2 regions of the Flintibacter porci genome follow, and region 2 is predicted to be linked to the other one. Evidence: riboswitches for the same ligand, from Rfam matches in the RefSeq annotation. Region 2 holds a riboswitch; the other holds the start of a gene.
What was found. A riboswitch is a leader RNA that binds a small molecule or an ion and turns the genes downstream of it on or off. The one in region 2 is predicted to bind tetrahydrofolate.
Positions count from the first base shown of each region.

Region 1: it holds a riboswitch for tetrahydrofolate, as region 2 does, so the genes downstream of both, ACEVJL_RS02520 (folate family ECF transporter S component) here and ACEVJL_RS00350 (folate family ECF transporter S component) in region 2, are expected to answer to the same signal.

Region 1 is NZ_JBHEVB010000002.1:127,980-135,551, forward strand. Features, by position in the region: gene holA (DNA polymerase III subunit delta) at 11-1,072, opposite strand; gene ACEVJL_RS02515 (DNA internalization-related competence protein ComEC/Rec2) at 1,086-3,413, opposite strand; gene ACEVJL_RS02520 (folate family ECF transporter S component) at 3,560-4,177, opposite strand; THF riboswitch at 4,264-4,384, opposite strand; gene rsmA (16S rRNA (adenine(1518)-N(6)/adenine(1519)-N(6))-dimethyltransferase RsmA) at 4,500-5,369, shown strand; gene pckA (phosphoenolpyruvate carboxykinase (ATP)) at 5,558-7,165, shown strand; gene ACEVJL_RS02535 (YoaK family protein) at 7,236-7,572, shown strand, end outside.
Region 2 is NZ_JBHEVB010000001.1:78,736-86,307, reverse strand. Features, by position in the region: gene ACEVJL_RS00375 (carbohydrate ABC transporter permease) at 1-334, opposite strand, end outside; gene ACEVJL_RS00370 (ABC transporter ATP-binding protein) at 331-1,431, opposite strand; gene ACEVJL_RS00365 (aminoglycoside 6-adenylyltransferase) at 1,494-2,402, opposite strand; gene ACEVJL_RS00360 (bifunctional folylpolyglutamate synthase/dihydrofolate synthase) at 2,598-3,866, opposite strand; gene ACEVJL_RS00355 (HutD family protein) at 3,894-4,493, opposite strand; gene ACEVJL_RS00350 (folate family ECF transporter S component) at 4,511-5,077, opposite strand; THF riboswitch at 5,129-5,222, opposite strand; gene ACEVJL_RS00345 (cyclodeaminase/cyclohydrolase family protein) at 5,285-5,923, opposite strand; gene ftcD (glutamate formimidoyltransferase) at 5,955-6,869, opposite strand; gene ACEVJL_RS00335 (LysR family transcriptional regulator) at 7,116-7,572, opposite strand, start outside.

The DNA of each region.
Region 1 (7,572 bases), on a different contig from region 2:
AGCCGCCACCTCAGTACCGCCGGGCTGCCTTGGGCGCGGCAGGGGTCGCCAACTCCAGCAGCAGGCCGGTGAGCAGCTCCTGGCCGTCCTGACCGGTGGACTTCATGGCCAGGTCCACCTGGCCGCACCGCACCACCGCCTTGCGGCACCAGCCCAGGGTGAAGCGCCGGGCGCTGTTCACCAGCTTCTCCGCCGGGTAGGGCTTGATGCCCCACAGGGCGGCCACGTAGGACGGCCCTCTCCCCTGTTCCAGGGCCAGGCGGGCGGAGTAGAGCTGGCGCATCTGCCGCCCCAGAGACCACATGATTTTAATGGGCGGCTCCTGCATCTGGTAGAGCTCTCCCAGCACCGAGGCCGCCTGATCAAACTTTCCCTCGCCGATGGCGTCGGTCATCCGGAACACCACCGCGTCCAGCTGGGGGGTAGCCACCGCGTCGATGTCCTGGCGGGTGATGTGCACCCCCTTGGCATAGGCCCCGATCTTCTCGATCTCCCCGATGAGGTTGGTCATCAGGTCGCCGCACAGGAAAATCAGGTCCAGGGCCAGCTTGGAGTCGATATCCTTCCCCAGCGCCCGGAACCGACGCCGCACCCAGTCCACCAGATCTCCCTGGTCCTGGCGGACAAAGTTGACCACCGTTCCCGCCTGCTTGATAACGGCGGAAAATTTGGTCCGGGCATCCATTTTGAAGGGGACCAAATCAAACACAAAGACGAGACACACGTAGTCGGGCAGCTGGCTGAGCAGCTTGCCATAGGCCTCCCGGTCTTTCTCCCCCGCCTTAAAGAGGTCAAAATCGGTGACCTGCACCAGGGTACGCTCCGCCATCATGGGCAGGCAGTCGATGGCCTCCTCCAGGGTGTGGGGAGACATATCCTTGGCGGCGATGGGGTGGAAGTTGAACTCTTCCAGCCCTCCGGCCAGAACCTTCTCCCGGAGCCTCCCCAGGTAGTAGTCCCGCAGGTAGGTCTCCTCCCCGTGGAGAAGATAGAGCTGCCCCGGCGTGCCCGCCGACAGGTCCTTTTTCAATTTCTGATATCCGGCCGTATCGGCCTTTGCTTTTGGGGGCATAACCCGCGCCTCCTTATTGTGAATCTGATCGTTCGGTCTCAACCGCCGCTCCAATGCGCAAGGTAATATTCCCCTGCAGGTCGGTGCGGTAGATGCGGCAGCCTGCCGCCGCCAGGCGTTCCAGCGTCTCCTGGGCGGGATGGCCGTAGGTATTGTGCTCTCCCACCGAGAGGAACGCGTAATCCGGGGCAGTGGCCGCCAGCAGCTGCTCCGAGGTGGAGGATTTGGAGCCGTGGTGGCCCGCCACCAGCACCTCCAGGTCGGGCAGGTCGGTGTGGGCCAGGAGCTGCTGCTCCACATCGGCGCCCATGTCCCCGGTGATGAGGGTATCAAAATCTCCTGTGGAAATGAGACAGGTCAGCCCTGCCTCGTTGGTCTCTCCCGCGCCCAGGGGCGCATAGAGCTGGATGGTTCGATCCTCGTCCAGGGTAAGGAGGGTGTCCTCTCCCACCTCCAGGACCTCCACATCCCACGCCTCCGCGGCCGACAAAATTTCATCCCGCAGGGGTTCCTCCTCCCCGGTGGCAGGCGGGATGGCAAGGGTATCTACTTGTACCCGTTTCAACAGTTCCGTCACCCCGTTGGCATGGTCCGCGTGGAAGTGGGTGAGCACCAACAGGTCCAGCCGCCCTACCCCGTAGTCTCCCAGGAAGTCGGCAGCAGTATCTCCGGCGTTGTCATAGCTGTCCCCGCCGCAGTCCACCAGGCACAAAAAGCCTCCGCTGCGCACCAGCACGCTCTGCCCCTGGCCTACGTTCAACACCGTAACCGCCCCGCTCCCCCACCAGAAGCTCCACGCGTTAAGGAGCATGGCCAGGCACAGGGTGGCCACACCGCAGCAGGTGGGGATGATCCACCGTTTCTTGCCCGGCAGGATGGGAATCAGGATCAAAATGAGGTACACCAGCACCAGCCAGGCGCGGTAATAGACACTGTTGGTGGTGACAGCAGAGAAGGTAAGATTGGACAGGCCGTCCACGACCCAGTTGAGGTAGCGCCCCAAGGGCGCAATGGGCAGGGCAAGCAGAGCGGCCAGTTCTGGAAGAAACACGCCCAGCGTGCCGATCAGCACCCCTGCTCCAAACAGGATACCCACCGCCCACAGAGTCAGCAGGTTGGACAGGGGTGCAATGAGGGACACGGATTGAAAATAAATGGCCGAGAGGGGCACCGTAAACACCGAAGCTCCCAATGTGGTACAGAAGGTAGATACCACAAACCGGGGTACCAGCTGGATCGCCCACCAGAAGGTCCACCGCTTTGCTGGCCGGAAGGGAATCCGAGCCAGAAGGGCCGCGTGAAGGGGCTGGCCACACAGGAAGATACCCGCCACCGCCGCAAAGGAGAGCTGAAGCCCGATGTGGGCCGCAGAGAAGGGATTATATAAAAGCAGCAGCAAAAGAGCGCTGCCCAGGGAGGTAAACTCGTCCCGCTCCCGATAGAACAGCGGACCGATATGCAGCAGCAGGATCATCACCGCTGCCCGCACCACGGAAGGGGTACACCCGGCGGTGAGGGTGAAAAGCAAGGTCACCGGAATGGTAACCAGAGAAGCCAGCCGCCGCCATTTTCCCAGCAGCATGGAAAGAAGTCCGGCCAGAAAGGCCAGGTGCATGCCGGACACCGCCACGGTGTGGCTCAGGCCTGTGCGCTGGAGGGATGTAGTGAAGGGGTCTGTGAGACTGTCCCGGTTGCCCGTTACCAAGGCCTGTACCAGCCCGGATACATCGCCGGGAAAGGTTTGGGCGATGCTCTCCTTCAGCGCCTGGGACCAGTAAGCGGGCTGATCCCGCAGCGGGATGCGGTCTGGTTGTTCCACCTCCAGGCGGCCGTAGGCCTGCCCGGTCAGAAAGATGCCCTTGGCCGTGTAGTAGGTGATCTCCTCCCCGGACGAAGCCCGGTCAGCCAGAGCGCAATGGACCACCGTCTCGATGCGGTCACCGGGCCGCAGGTCGGAGCCCTGTTCATCCACATAGAGGAGGATGGGCACGGTGACCCACCCTTCTGTATCCGCCCGGGCTAAAACCGAAACGCCGCCGTAGTCGGTCTCCTGGGGCCACTGTGAGATAGTGGCCGTAAGGCGCACCGTTTTCTCATCCAGAGCCTGAGCGGGAGCCCAGAACACCTGGCTATACCCGGCCGTCCACAGGCATCCCAAGGCCAGTCCGAAGGCGGCGTACCGCGCCTTCCGGCTTCGGGGCATTTGTCTCAGGCGGGGCAGAAACGTAACTGCAAAGGCCAACACAAAAGCGCACCCCAGAGGGAACCGAACTCCCTCCAAGGGCAAAACATTGGCACACAACACCGCTGCGGTAAAGGAAAAGGAGAGAATGGCCAGCATGCTCACCGCCCGTCCCTCCTTCTCTCATTCTGCCCTCCATTATAAAAGAATTTCCGGCTGGATACAAGAGAAGATGTCGAAGCGGGTCGAATTTGGTCCTGCCACAGCAAGCGGGGAGCCGAAATCGGCTCCCCGCGGAAGAAAAATTAAAATACCTTGATGGCTCCGTCCACCTGCTTGGGAATCAGGTCCATCCGCTGCAGAATGGGCAGCAGCGCCTGGAACAGCACATACAGCACCGCCGCCTTGGGAATGATGGTCACCAAATTTTTGATGAGGCTCGGTACAAACCAGGCCCAATATACACCCCCGCGCATCATCACGGTCCACACGCTGCCCATGGCGGCATTGACCAGCAGATTGACCAGCACGTTGGCAAGCACCAGCCGCCACACAGTGATCTTGGCCCGGTAGAAACACAGGGCATACACCAGCACACCTGCCATGGTGGACAGGGTGTAGCCGGGGAAAAAGTCCCCGGTGGGCTGGAGAATAAAGCCCAGGATATCCTCTACAAAGGCAAAGATCAATCCCAGCGTGGGACCGCACACCAGGGCGCACAGACCCCGGGCCAGAAAGCCCCAGGTGAGCTTGGTATGGGCAATGGGAATGCCGGGAATAAGGGACAGCGCCCGTGTCATGGCCACCATCAGAGCTGCGAACATCAACAGCTTCAGGGCCTTGGCGCAGGCGTTGGCCTCCCGCCAGTAGGCGGGAGTAAAGGGAGTGCGGTACAAATTCATGGGGATGCGGGTCTGGGACATAAAAAAACCTCCTGTCTGTTTTGGCAGCCCGGGTTCGGGAATGCCGCACAGAGGGAGGAATTCATATTTTTTCGCCCCGTCTTTGCGGCAGCGGGATGCGAAACACACACTGCCGCCCGCCCAAAGGCGGACTGTTCGTCCGGCGGACAACTCCCCGTCCCGCCGACACTAAGGCGCCAGATCCAGCACGTGTGCTTCTACTCTGCCGTGGCTAGTGTACTCCATCCACCGGGAAAAGGCAAGGGAAACTTTCCCTGCCCTTGACGGCCTGCCCCCTTTCTTAGTATGATAAAGAGGAAAATCTAGTCATTCGAGGTGTCTTATGGACCTTTGCAATATCAACGACATCAAAGCCCTGCTCTCCCGCCACGGCTTCCGGTTCTCCAAATCCATGGGCCAGAACTTTCTCATCGAGGACTGGGTCCCCCGTGACATCGCCGACGCCTCCGGCGCCGCTCCCGGCGTGGGCGTAGTGGAGGTTGGCCCCGGCATCGGCCCCCTCACCCGGGAGCTGTCCCTGCGGGCGGACAAGGTTGTCTCCATTGAGCTGGACCGCTCCCTGCTGCCCATTCTGGCCGAGACTCTCTCCGACCATCCCAACGCGGAGATCTTCCCCGGCGACGTGCTGAAAACTAACCTGCCCGCCCTGGTCTCTGAAAAGCTGGCCGGGCTCTCCCCCATCGCCTGCGCTAATCTGCCCTACAACATCACCACCCCCGCCATCACCGCCCTCATTGAGGCGGGCTGCTTTGGCTCCATCACGGTGATGATCCAGCGGGAGGTGGCCCGGCGGATCTGCGCCGCCCCCGGCACCGGCGACTACGGCGCCTTCTCGGTGTACTGCCAGTACCACACCAAGCCGGAGATTCTCTTTGACGTGCCCCCCTCCTGCTTTATCCCCGCGCCCAAGGTGAATTCCTCCGTGCTGCGCATGGTGCCCCAGACCCCGCCTGCGGAGGTGGACGACCCGAAGCATTTCTTCCAGGTGGTCCGGGCCGCCTTTGCCCAGCGGCGCAAAACCTTACTGAACAGTTTAAGTTCTGCCTTAGGCGGCACATATCAGAAGGAAGCAATTGCAAACGCCATTGCTCAGTGCGGCTTGCCTGAAAATATCCGGGGCGAGAGGCTGTCTATTTCCGACTTCGCCGCCCTTTCCAAGGCTCTGCGCCGGCAGGAGACGCGCTCCCTCTGATTTTGGCTGATTATCCAACCTTTGGATAGCAAAACAGCAATATCACCTATAACTAAATTGCAATCCTTTGGGGAATTGACTTTATTGCCAACTCCGTGTATTATTATTTGTGTTTTGGGACTTCTCCGCGCGGAGCAGAGGACGTTTCTGCCCAGGGGAAGATCATTATAGAAAAGAGGTCATGCGCTATGGCAACCATCGATCTGAGCAAATATGGGATCACCGGTACCACTGAGATCATCCACAACCCCTCCTACGAGACTCTGTTTGAGGAGGAGACCAAGCCCGGTCTGGAAGGATATGATAAGGGTCAGGTCACCGATCTGGGCGCCGTCAATGTTATGACCGGTATCTATACCGGCCGCTCCCCCAAGGATAAGTTCATTGTTATGGACGACACCTCCAAGGACACCGTGTGGTGGACCTCCGACGAGTTCAAGAACGACAACAAGCCCGCCTCTCAGCAGGCTTGGGACGAGTGCAAGAAGCTGGCTCAGGAGGAGCTGTCCAACAAGCGTCTGTTCGTGATGGACGTGTTCTGCGGCGCCAACCACGACTCCCGCATGGCCATCCGCTTCATCATGGAAGTGGCTTGGCAGGCTCACTTCGTAAAGAATATGTTCATCGAGCCCACCGCTGAGGAGCTGGAGAACTTCGAGCCTGACTTTATCTCCTACAACGCTGCCAAGGCCAAGGTCACCAACTACAAGGAGCTGGGCCTCAACTCCGAGACCGCTGCCATCTTCAACCTCACTTCCCGCGAGCAGGTCATCCTGAACACCTGGTACGGCGGCGAGATGAAGAAGGGCATGTTCTCCATGATGAACTACTACCTGCCCCTGAAGGGCATGGCCTCCATGCACTGCTCCGCCAACACCGATATGAACGGCGAGAACACCGCTCTGTTCTTCGGTCTGTCCGGCACCGGCAAGACCACCCTGTCCACCGATCCCAAGCGTCTGCTCATCGGCGATGACGAGCACGGCTGGGACGACAACGGCATCTTCAACTTCGAGGGCGGCTGCTACGCCAAGGTCATCAACCTGGACAAGGACGCTGAGCCCGACATCTACAACGCCATCAAGCGCAACGCTCTGCTGGAGAACGTCACCGTGGACGAGAACGGCCACTGCGACTTCGCTGACAGCTCCGTCACCGAGAACACCCGTGTCTCCTACCCCATCGACCACATCGAGAAGATCGTGCGTCCTGTGTCCGCCGGCCCCGACGCCAAGAACGTGATCTTCCTGTCTGCCGACGCCTTCGGCGTGCTGCCCCCCGTGTCCATCCTGACTCCGGAGCAGACTCAGTACTACTTCCTGTCCGGCTTCACCTCCAAGCTGGCCGGCACCGAGCGCGGCATCACCGAGCCCACCCCCACCTTCTCCGCCTGCTTCGGCCAGGCCTTCCTGGAGCTGCACCCCACCAAGTACGGTGAGGAGCTGGTGAAGAAGATGCAGAAGAGCGGCGCTAAGGCCTACCTGGTCAACACCGGCTGGAACGGCACTGGCAAGCGTATCTCCATCAAGGACACCCGCGGCATCATCGACGCCATCCTGGACGGTTCTATCCTGAAGGCGGAGACCAAGACCATCCCCTACTTCAACCTGGCCGTTCCCACCGAGCTGCCCGGCGTGGACACCAACATCCTGGATCCCCGCAACACCTACGCTGACCCCACCGAGTGGGACACCAAGGCCAAGGATCTGGCCGCCCGCTTCGTAAAGAACTTCGCCAAGTACACCACCAACGACGCCGGCAAGGCTCTGGTCGCCGCTGGCCCCAAGGCGGAGTAATCCCGTTTCCCATATATAGGTTATTCGGGGCGCCGCAGCTGCGGCGCCCCGAATTTTGTGAGGTAACCCCATGAAAAAGCGCTATCAAACTTCAGAGACTCTGCCGGTCGGCCTTCTGCTGGCCCTGGCAGGAGGTTTTCTGGACGCATACAGCTATTTAAACCGGGGACAGGTCTTCGCCACTGCGGAGACGGGCAACCTGGTGCTGCTGGGCATCAATTTCTCCATGGGCAATTGGTCCCAGGCTCTGCACTATCTGCTGCCCGTACTGGCCTATACCGCCGGTGTGCTGGTCACAGAGCTGCTGCGCCGTCGGCTGGGCGAGGAGGGCGGATGGCTGCACTGGCGGCAATACCTGCTGCTGATGGAGTGCGTAGTCATCGGAGCCGTGGCTTTTCTTCCCCACT
Region 2 (7,572 bases):
TGGTCACGTAGGGCAGAAAGTAGATGGTCTGGAACAGATCCCGGAGAGGCCGGATGGAGCTGAGAGCCAGAGAGATGACCAGAGCCAGTCCCGTGGACAGGGGCACGGTGATGATGACCAGCAGGAAGGTGTTTTTCACCGCCTGCAAGAAGTAGGGATCGTGGAGCACGTAGGAGTAGTTATACAGTCCCACGCCGAAGTAGGTCTGGGAGGCAAAGTTATACCCCTCCTCCACCGAGTAAATAAATACGTCGATGAGGGGATAGACCATAAATGCTGCCAGAAACAGCAGAGCGGGCAGCAGGTAGAGCCAGGCTTTTCGTTGTTGTTTCATCGCGCACCCCGAATCCGGCAGCCGGAGTCAGGCTGGAAGAGAAATACCTTTTCCGGCTTTAGAGCGAAGCGGATGCTCTGGGCGCTGCGGTCCACCGGAGCATCGGCGGTGATAATGGCACGGAGGGTGGGGGACTGGCAGGCGGAGTGGGAGGCCACCACGCTGATGTCCCGGCCCATCACCTCCACACCGCTGAGGGCGCAGGAGAGAGGCCCATCGGCCTGGGGCAGGAAGCCCTCGGGACGGATGCCCACCGTGACGCTCTGGTCCGGGATACCGGGGACAGGCAGGACCGCCTCTCCGCCCAGGCAGAGCATCCCGTTCTGAATCTGGCCGTCAAAGACGTTGATGGGCGGCGTGCCCAGAAACTTGGCCACAAACAGGTTGGCCGGGTCGTCATAGACCTGCTGGGGCTGGCCGATCTGCTGCAAAACCCCCTCCTTCATGACCACGATGCGGTCGGAGATGCTCATGGCCTCCTCCTGGTCGTGGGTGACAAAGACGGTGGTGATTTTGGTGGAGCGCTGGATTTTCCGAATCTCCTCCCGGGTCTGGAGGCGCAGCCGAGCGTCCAGGTTGGAGAGAGGCTCATCCAGCAGCAGGACGTGAGGCATTTTTACCAGCGCCCGGGCAATGGCCACCCGCTGCTGCTGGCCGCCGGACAGCTCGCTGGGCTTGCGGTCCAGAAGCTCCCCGATCTGGACCAGAGAGGCCGCCTCATCCACACGCCGAGCCATCTCCTCTTTGGTAAGGCGGTCTTTCCCCTTCAAATTTTCCAGAGGGAAGAGAATGTTTTTCCGCACTGTCAGGTGGGGGTAGAGGGCGTAGTTCTGAAACACCATGCCGACTCCACGCAGCTCCGGGGGCAGGGCGGTGACGTCCCGGTCGCCGAAGAAGATCTTTCCGCTGGTGGGCTGCTCCAGTCCGCAGATGAGGTTCAAGGTGGTGCTCTTTCCGCAGCCGGAGGGGCCAAGCAGGCCGATGAGCTGGCCGTCAGGAATTTCAAAGGTGAAGTCATTCACAGCAACCACTTCGCCGGAGGACTTCCGGCCGGGGCTGTGAAAGGTTTTTGTAAGATGCTCAAGCTGAATATTCATAGGCGTATCTCCCTCCCAATTCCGTTTGATTATAGCTGAAACAAGCTTTTTTCTCAAGGGAGTCAGACGGGGGAAGAAAGCTTGCCGCCGGGTTTTGCGTGAGTCAGCGTGCGCTGGATAAAGGCCAGGTACTGGAAAAAACCGTCCTCGTCTGCCTGGGGATAGGGAAATCCCAGCTGTGCCCCCACATCGTTGGCAGTATCGTGGAACAGACCGCAGGCGGTACGTATCGCCTGCCACATATGCTCATAGTCGCTGTCGCAGTAGATTTTGGTGTAGCGCTGGTAGAGGGAAGGGGGCAGGCAGCGCCGGAAAAACTTATTGGATTTCCCGCAGGAGACGGAAAAATCCGTGGCACAGCCCACGTACCAGGCCAGCATCTGTTCCAGCATCGGGCGGGCCTGGGCGTGGTAGGTGGTCATGGCGAAGGGAAGCTCGTTGCGGGCAATGCCCTTGGCCACATCGCACAGGCTCCAGAAAAATTCATTGCAGCATCCCTGAAACTGGCTGGCGGTGGGAGATTTGACATGAAAGTCCTCGTCGCTGGGGGGCGGCAGCTTGGGAAGACAGCCGATTTTGTCCAGAAGGGGCAAAAAGAGCTTGTTCCGGGTGCAGCCCTGCTGCATGTGCTCTACCGTCTCCACACCCAGGTCGATCCGGTTCCCATCTTCCAGCAGAAGAAGCCAGGAATAGAGCTGCTGGTAGTTGGAGCGCAGGCCAAACCGGTCCCCGTATCCAAAGTCGCTGTCCTGTTCCTGGGTCAAAATCCGTGGACCGAAGACATCCAGCCATGCCGGGTCCTGCCGGAAAGAGTCGGTTTCCGTGACCACATACATAAGGTCAAAGTCCTGATAGACATCCTTGGGCACGTTGGGGTTTGTGCGGGAGCCTTTCAGGTAAGCTGCCAGGATCCGGGAGTCGGATTTGGCCACAGACAAAATCAGGTCCATGATGTCCTGTTCACTGCGCATGGGATCGGTCGCCTCCTTGCTGTACTGTCCAGCGTTCTTCCTAATTATAACAAACGGCGGGGAGACAGGCAAATGGGGAAGTCGGGGCAAAACAAAAGACACCGCCCCAAAGGGGCGGTGCCTTCAACAGATCATCAGCACGTTATGTACCGGGGAGGGGAGATTTGCTGCCGCAGTCTTATAATAATCCTGAGATCAGCATAAGCCCAGCAAATGGCGCACTTCACCGATCATATATAACGATCCGCAGGCGCATACCACATCTTCCGGTCCGGCCAGAGCCAATGCTTGCTGGATTCCTTGCTCGGTCGTCTCGCAGGCATCGGCCTGGACGCCTAAGCCGTGGAGATAATCCGCCAGCTCCTGAGCGCTGAGAGCCCGGGGGCTGTCTGGAGTAATGGTGACAAAGGATTTGGCCAGGGGCAGGATTTTGTTTATCATATCGGGGTAGTCCTTGTCCCCCAACACTCCGGTTAGGAAGATCATTTTCTTCCCCGGATACAGCTCCTCCAGTGCATCGTGCAGAGCGGCCATACACTGAGGATTGTGTCCGCCGTCCAGCAAAATATCAGGGTTGCGGCGAACCAGTTCCAAACGGGCAGGCCACACGGCGTTCTCAAGACCTTGGGCCACGGCCTGTTCCTCGATCTTCCAGCTGCGGTGGCTCAGTGTCCAGATCGTATCCAATGCGGTCATGGCGTTGTACAGCTGGTGGGGGCCCAGCAGAGAGATATGATAGGGACCCTTTCCGCGGTAACGGAAGGTCTGTCCATCCCGGTTGCTTTCCAGAACCTCCAGAGTTTGCGGCGCGGTCACCGTCAAAGGACTCTCCATCTGCCGGCAGACCTCTTTTACCACATCCTCCACCTCGCCGCTTTGGTGGTAGAGTACGGTGGAGCAGCCCTTTTTGATGATGCCGGACTTCTCTTGAGCAATCAGCGTACGGGAGTTGCCCAGCTCCTGGGTGTGCTCCAAGCCGATGTTGGTGATCACGGCTGCTTCGGGAGCGGGGATCACGTTTGTGGAATCAAGGCGTCCGCCCAGTCCCACTTCCAGCACGACAATATCGCACTTCATGCGCAGGAAAAACTCCAGGCCCAGAGCGGTCATCAATTCAAATTCCGTGGGGGGATCCTCCATTCCCTCTCCGGCTTTGATGACCAACTCACCCAGCTCGCCCAGCATCGCGTCGGAGATGGGCACGCCATCCACTTGAAAGCGCTCATGGAACGTCCAGAGATGGGGAGAGGTATAAAGTCCGGTGCGCAGTCCCGCTTGCGTAAGAATGGAAGAAACCATCGCCGCGGTCGATCCTTTTCCGTTTGTACCGGTAATGTGGATAAATTTCAGCTTTTCATGGGGGCTGCCCAGCCGTTCCAACAGGGTAAACGTGCGGCTTAGGCCGGGCTTTCGGCCGGTCCATGCCCGTTCATGAATAAAATTGACTGCTTCCTGACCTGTCATAGCAATTTGCTCCTTTTTGTCCGCTTCTTAGCGGGAATAAATCACTGCCGTGATCAATTGCGCGCCCTGGGAACTCTCCAGGCGCACCGGCGTATCTTCGGCCTCCCGGCACAGCAGAAACTGACCGGCCGATGCCGTTTTGTGATCCTCAGGCAGTGACACCTGGCCTTGTCCGCAATAGACAGCCAGAGTGCGGCGGGGAAAGGGTTCAGGCGCGGAGACCGGAGCGGTCCAGCTCACAGCGCTCCCAGCCGACAGCGTCAAAGCCTGAAGGGTTCCCTGGCACTGTCCCTTGCGCAGCATTAAATTGAAGTCCGTACAGCATCCCCAGGATTCCACAGATACAGCCCCGTCAAAGGAGTATATTTGATAGGGAGCCAAAGAAAAACGTGCTCCATCGCCTACCTTCATATCCAGCCCGCCTTTTACGGTGGCAATCAGACGGTTGTAGTCAGGAAGTGGAGTGAAATCCGAATGCTCCAGAATGACCTTGGCAGAGCTGAACCGCCAGAGAAAATCCCGGTTTGCATAGACCGACTCCTGGGGTGCGATCGCCAGTTGAGTGGTGGTTCCACCCGACCAGTTGGTTGTGACGTAATCCTCTTCTGTAAGCAGAACCCACTGCATAAGAAGCCGCCCTTTCTTTAACGGTTTTTTGCCTCCTGAAGCGCAGACAATCCGCTGCGGCGCAGCAGTTTCACAAGCGGTATGGAAATGGCCGCCACAACAAATGCGGTAATGATGTCTTTCGGCAGCCGGAAAATCACGCTTCCAAAGACAACGGCAAACGTATAGTAATGATTGATCAGGCTGTCCAGCCACAAAGCCAGCGTATTCATACAGCCGGTGATCAAAGCGCCTGCGATGCACGCAGCGTAACACCGGACAGGCCGGTCTTCCAGATGTTTTCCGCAGCGCTTTTCACGCTGGGCAACAAAACCCACCGCCAGTGCCCAGCCCATAGGGGGCCAGATCCAGATGATGGTGGTGTGCATGAGGCCGAAGGTCAGCATCTGGCTGAGAAATTCACCAATCAGCGCCACCGCACAGCCGCTGCCTGTTCCAAGGGACAGCGACGCTATGATGACAGGCAAAGCGACAAACGTCAGTTTCCAGTTTCCGGTCCGAATCACCAGCGTCATACTCAGCAGGACATATACAGCGATCAGAATTGCGGTTTGACACAGAACTTTAATGTTGGCGTTTTTCATAAAAAACACTCCTCTCATGGCTGATTGCCATGAAAGGAGTACCCTAGTCATGGCAGCGGATGCGATACAGCAACGCGGGAAGGGTCCCTTCGTCCATCGGCAACCTCCCATCCGATGGCACTTGACGCGCTGGATCTACTCTGTCAGTTTCTTCAAATGAAAAGGGTGCGTGCCAACCTGAAATTTGCAGGCACGCACCCCAAGCGATTACATCTGGCTGAGAACGTTCTGGTAAATCTGGTCGGCCAGAGGCAGAGCTTTGGCCAGCATGGCCTCGCCCTTCTTGCGGTAGTCCTCGGCCAGCTCCTTATTCTTCAAAGAGCCGATGTTGATGAGGACGTTGAGCCACGCGCCCTGAATGGCGGCACGCATGGACAAAGCGGATACGCCCAGATCGCTGGCGGCGCTGTCGTTGGTTTTGCCCAACAGAGAAGCGGTCAGCTCCAGGGTCTCGGTAGCCAGCTCCATCATCTCGAAGGGAGTGGCAGTACAAGCCTCCAACCCTTTCTGAATAGCGGCGGAGCGGGCGGCCTTTTCTTCGTCGGTAGATTTAGGCATCCGGAATGCGGCGCTGACCACGTTGAAGGCGTCGGTATCCCGGTCCATCACGTCCACAAAGCGAAGCTTCAGATCGGCAGCCTTCTTCTGGCTCTCCACGACAAATTCCTGATATTCTGCATATTTTTCCTTGCTCTTGCCCACGGTGGTCAAACCGCACACCATAGCGGTGAGTGCGGCGCCCAGGGCACCCTCCAGCGCAGCGGCAGAGCCGCCGCCGGGAGCGGGAGCGTCAGAGGCCAGCAGGTCGACAAACTCAGCGGTTTGCAGCTCGGCTAATTTTTTCATGTCGCTTCTCTCCTTATCCCTCTTGTGTTTCTTACTTCATGTCCAGGAGGTGATACTCCATGATCTGGTTGTGGCAGTCAAAGTCTCTGGCTTTCAGATAGAACTCCGCGCAGTCGATCATGGCCTTGGCGGGGGTCAGACCCACGATCTCGCTGTCAATGATGTAGGTGCCGTAACGCTCGGCCAGAGAACGGACCATCTCATAGACCACATACAGAGGGGTATCCTCATAGTTGACCATGTTCATGGAAACCTGGGCGATGCCCCGGTCCTCCATCATAAAGCCCATAGCCTTACAGCTGCGGAAGCCGCCGGAGGAACCGCGGATGACCTTGGCGATCTTCTTGGCCACTTCCACATCAGAGGTAGCCAGGTTGATGTTGAAGGCGACCAGGGGCATACGGGCGCCGATGGCGGTGATGCCGGCGGTGGGGTGGATCTTGCGCTCACCGTAATCGGGAGCCCACTCCTCCTGCAGCAGCTTCTCAGGCATACCCTCAAACTCACCCTTGCGGCAGGTGGCCAGGTTGCGGCGCTCGGGCCGGGTGGCGGAGTCTTCGTACAGGAAGGAGGGAACCTTCAGCTCGTCCCAGATACGCTGGGCCACGCGCTTGGAGAGCTCCACGCACTCCTCCACAGTGACATCCTTGGACTGGGGAACAAAGGGGATGACGTCGGTGGCGCCCATGCGCTTGTGCTCACCCTTGTGCTTGTTCATGTCGATGCGCTCAGTGGCGACCTTGGTCAACTGGAAGGCAACCTCTTCAATGGCGTCGATGTTGCCGATCAGAGTAAATACGCAGCGGTTGTGATTGCCGTCGGTCTGGGCGTCAAACAGAGTACAGCCGGGGACGCTGTTGGCTGCCTCGACCAACGCGTTATAGGTAGCTTCGTCCTTCTCCTTGCTGCAGCTGAAGTTGGGGATACACTCTACAAGCTTCGCCATGATAAGTTCCTCCATTATTTTTTTGATGATTTCCGGAATGGTTCCGGAGTGACCTGCGAAAGACTGCTGAGTCAAACCACAAGGAATGTATTTCTATGGTTTCATTTTAGCTCAGAGCGTTTGGTTCGTAAATGAGTTCTGTTTTTCATTTTTCTTTTCTTACTTTGTTTTGTTAAGTGAAAACAGGAATTCACTTTACAAATAAAAACGCAGAACGTTTCTTACGTGCAAAATGCACAAAATATCTCACGGCTTATCCTGGAACATAGAGATAAACTGCTTGACACAGTTGGCGTAGTAAATATTTTCGCTCCAGAGCAGCATAGGATACGAGGGAGCGGACAGATCCTGTATGGGTTTTGAGTACAGGGCAGAATGAGGGGTGGTTTCTACAATAGAGCGGGGAAGATAGCTGATTCCAAACCCTGCCTGTACCATCTGCATCGCCATAGGAGTGTCGTAACACTGGCAGACGGTATTCGGGGTAAACCCTCTGCGCTGACATTCGTTGATCAGATGTGAGCTGTACCCCCACATGTCATCGCTGCGCAAAAGGCACATGGGGACATCCTTCAGAGCCTCAATGGGGATAGTATCCGAATCTGGGGCCGGATCCAGTTCACGGGACATAACCAGCTCCAACGGGTCCTCGCCCAGAATCTTTTCGTGAAGCTGTGAAACCCGCTCAGCGGAATTGCGCAGA